Regions from separate parts of the Idiomarina sp. OXR-189 genome, predicted to be linked through region 2. Evidence: predicted binding sites of a transcription regulator. Region 2 holds the regulator's gene; the other holds the start of a gene.
What was found. The regulator ArgR, encoded in region 2, controls arginine synthesis, uptake and breakdown. The targets are predictions, from matches to a motif close to ANTGAATANNTATTCANT.
Positions count from the first base shown of each region.

Region 1: a site for ArgR is predicted at 1,331-1,348, ahead of gltB (glutamate synthase large subunit). Genes of this name have one in related genera too.

Region 1 covers NZ_CP139706.1:868,238-870,445, reverse strand. Annotated here, with positions in the region: gene gltB (glutamate synthase large subunit) at 1-1,322, opposite strand, end outside; gene nadA (quinolinate synthase NadA) at 1,457-2,208, opposite strand, start outside.
Region 2 covers NZ_CP139706.1:518,124-520,331, reverse strand. Annotated here, with positions in the region: gene mdh (malate dehydrogenase) at 27-959, opposite strand; gene argR (transcriptional regulator ArgR) at 1,145-1,618, shown strand; gene UM402_RS02490 (Dyp-type peroxidase) at 1,594-2,208, opposite strand, start outside.

The DNA of each region.
Region 1 (2,208 bases), 350 kb from region 2:
TGGCTGCGTTCAAACGGCACTAAATGGCGACGGTTTTGTGACAACCATTGCTTGTAGGGGTGACGATCTTTAAGCTCGGTTTCTATGTCATCGTTATACCAAATTTTTCCGGTATAGGTGTCGACGGCCATCATCTGCCCCGGTCCCAGTCGACCTTTTTCTTTGACTTCAGCTTCGTCGTAATCCCAAATCCCCACCTCTGACGCAATAGTGAGAGTGCCAGATTCGGTCAACACGTAACGTGCAGGACGTAAGCCGTTTCTATCCAGACTGCAGGCCACATGGCGACCATTACTTAAGACAACACCGGCAGGACCGTCCCAGGGCTCCATATGAAGCGCGTTAAACTCGTAGAATGCACGCATATCTTCCGACATGGTTGCATCACCCTGCCAGGCAGGTGGAATTAACAAGCGCATTGCGCGGAATAAGTCCATACCACCGGCTAACAGTAACTCCAGCATATTGTCGAGAGAAGCAGAGTCTGAGCCGCTCATGCCAACTAACGGCGTTGCGTTTTGTAAGTCTGGCAGTAGCGGCGTGTGGAACTTATAGGCTCGGGCTCTTGCCCACTGTCGGTTTCCCCGTATGGTATTAATTTCACCATTATGGGCGAGAAAGCGAAATGGCTGTGCTAATGGCCAACGGGGTTGAGTATTCGTTGAAAAGCGTTGGTGAAACACACAAATAGTCGTCGTCAGTTTGTCGTTAGCGAGATCGTGATAATAACTAGCCAGATCTTTTGCTAACACCAGACCTTTATAAACAATGACTAAACTTGATAAAGAAGCGATATACAGTTCACTATTGTCGGCATAATGCTGCTCTATGCGGCGGCGCGCCATATATAGCCGACGTTCCAGGTCTTTTTTTCGCCAGCCGGGAGGTGCTGACACAATGACTTGCTCGATATCAGGCTCAGACAGTGCGGCTTGCTCACCTAAAATAGAAGGCTCTGTCGGAACCTTACGCCACCCGTTTACGGTTAAAGTTTCTTTTTGTAACTCTTGCTCTATAAGCTGGCGAGCGGCTTCCTTTTTGTCATGGTCTTTACTAAAAAACACCATACCAACAGCAAACTTTTTACTGAGCGACCAATTCTGAGACTTCGCGTAGTCCTTAAAAAATTGTTCGGGTAACTGCAATAAAAGACCACAGCCGTCGCCTGTTTTACCATCTGAACCAATACCGCCACGGTGCTGCATTCTGTCCAGGCCATGCAATGCAGTGGCTATTAACTCATGCCTGGCCTCACCATTGATATTAGCAATTAAGCCAAAGCCACAGTTGTCTCTTACATCTGCATTTTGATACAACCCCATGCAACGCCCCTGAATAAATAGTCAATTATTTTAGATTAGCATGCAGTTGTTAGGTTCGGAAGAGGTGCCGATTATTATCGTTATAAACAGGTTGTATAGATATAAAAAAAGGCCTCGGATTGAGGCCTTTGGGGTTATTTCAGCGTGGCGGCAAAGGCCAGCATTCTATCAAGAGGCACCATAGCTTGCTTACCGAGTTCCGGGTCAACATGAATTTCATGCTCTTTGCCACCGGTTTCTAGCGCTTGCTCTATGGCTTTAAGGCCGTTCATTGCCATCCAGGGACAATGTGCGCAGCTTCGACAGGTTGCACCATTACCGGCGGTAGGTGCTTCAATAAACGTCTTATTCGGCTGCAACTGCTGCATTTTATAAAAAATGCCTTTGTCGGTAGCCACAATAAAGGTGTCGTTCGGAAGCTCCTGGCTGGCTTTTATGAGCTGCGAGGTTGAACCGACAGCATCGGCCATTGCAACAATGTTTTCAGGCGACTCAGGGTGAACCAGAATGGCTGCGTCAGGGTGTAACGCTTTCATGTCGTTTAGAGCTTTCGCTTTAAACTCGTCGTGTACAACACAAGCGCCCTGCCATAACAGCATGTCTGCACCTGTTTCACGGGCAATATAACCGCCTAAATGTTTATCGGGTGCCCATAGTATTTTTTCGCCTTTCGCATCGAGATGATCAACCAGCTCTAGTGCCATACTGGATGTTACTACCCAGTCAGCACGTGCTTTAACCGCTGCTGAGGTATTTGCATAAACCACAACGGTCCGGTCAGGGTGTTGGTCACAAAACTCCGCAAACTTATCTGGAGGACAACCTAAATCCAAAGAGCATTCGGCATCGAGGGTCGGCATTAACACCTGTTTATTGGGCGTGAGTA
Region 2 (2,208 bases):
ATTTTCAAGAGCGGATAGCTGAAAGCTTAGCTGGCGAAGTCGATGCCTTTTTGGATATCGCCCTTCAGGCCGTCAAGCATGTCGTCCATGCATTTTTGTTCGTATGCACTTAGCTTGCCGTAAGACAGGATTTCTTCGGCACCATTTTTGCCTAAGCGTACTGGCTGTGCGAAGAACTTAGCATTGTCGCCTGGGCCTTCTACGTAAGTGCACTCAATAGTGTCCTGACCTTGCAGGCCTTTTAGCAATGACAATGCAAAGCGTGCTGCTGCCTGACCCATAGACAGGGTTGCTGAACCGCCGCCGGCTTTTGCTTCAACGACTTCAGTACCTGCATTCTGGATACGGTGAGTTAAGTCTTTGATTTCTTGCTCAGTAAACTCAACACCTTCAACTTGAGACAGTAATGGCAGAATCGTTGTACCGCTGTGCCCACCAATAACTGGCACGTTTACGTTTTCAGGGTTAAGACCACGCAGTTCGCCAACGAATGCTTCTGAGCGGATAACGTCCAGAGTGGTAACGCCGAACAGCTTACGCTTGTCGTAGCAACCTGCTTTTTTCAAAACTTCAGCAGCAATTGGAACGGTGGTGTTGACCGGGTTGGTGATGATACCGACACAAGCGTCAGGACAGTTGTCGGCAACACCTTGTACTAAGTTTTTAACGATACCCGCGTTCATGTTGAACAGGTCAGAGCGATCCATACCTGGCTTACGTGGTACGCCGGCTGGAATTAATACGATGTCGCTGCCAACTAATGCTGACGCAAGGTCGTCTTTACCGAAGCCTGTGACTTTTACGTCGGTAGGGATATGGCTTAGATCAACCGCAACACCTGGAACTACTGGCGCAACGTCATACAAAGATAACTCTGAACCTGCTGGAAGTTGTGTTTTCAAAAGTAATGACAATGCCTGGCCGATACCACCGGCCGCACCTAATACGGCTACTTTCATCTCAGACTCCGTTTTGTTTGTCGATTAGAACTGCATAAACATGCAGAATTTGGTGCAAAACTGTACTTGAATACGCTGTTAAATACAACTGACGAGCCTTTTATAACAAAGCTCGAATAGCGTCACAGAATGCAGTAAACTGGTCGCATTATAGCATAAAATGACAGTCAGGAAGCGGCACGATAATGGTGAAAGATCAATTAATTGACGCCTTCAAAACGTTACTTCGTGAAGAACGTTACGGTTCGCAAGGCGAGATAGTTAACGTACTGAAAGAGCAAGGCTTTGAGAACATTAGCCAGTCGAAAGTGTCGCGTATGCTTAGTAAGTACGGTGCAGTCAGAACCCGTAACGCAAAGCAGGAAATGGTTTACTGTCTGCCTCCTGATTTAGCCGTTCCTTCAACTAAGGCGCCATTAAGCCAGCTTGTACTGGATATTCAGCATAATGATGTCATGGTCATTATTCGGACCAGCCCTGGTGCCGCTCAGCTTATCGCCCGTTTACTCGACTCAGTTGGCAAAAAAGAAGGCGTGTTGGGGACTATTGCCGGCGACGATACTATTTTTATTGCACCGGTAAAAGTACAGGACATTGACTTTACGCTGCGAAAAGTCAAAGAGTTGTTTGCCAATCAGTCAGTACTGCCGTCTTCCTGATTAACGGGTAGCTCTCTGTTTTCTAAGAGAAAACGCGTTGACGGAACAAAAAAGCTGGAATTCAAAACTGCTTGAGAGTAATCGAGTATTGGATCGTATTGCCCCTGCTCATCGGCGTAATAACGTGCCTTTAACCACTCGACAACACTTTTAGGCGCATGAGAAAAGTACATCCCTAATAACCCTTGCTCGCGCAAGTCGCCCCAAGGCATGTTTTGCCGTAACAAAGGTATTGGCTGTTCATTCTTATCCATTAGTTTCGCTTTAGCAGCATGAGTGACGCCGTCGATCATTGCCTCTGGTAAACGCTCGCCGGAGACTTTCTCTCGTCCCATAATCTGCTCCTGCTTTTCCGGGCCTAAATAATCCCAACGCCGTAAGTCATAGCGAATTTTCTGAACAAACAAATAACTACCGTCAACAAAGGCAGTGTCGTCAGTTGCGTTTATTAGCGAGGCTTCGCGTTTGCGCATACCTCTTGGGTTATCAGGGGCATCAATAAAGCCCAGCAGGTCGCGGCCGTCTAAATAGCGAAAGGAACGGATTTGCTCTGCCACTTCAATGTCATAACCAAACCACTCCATAATGGT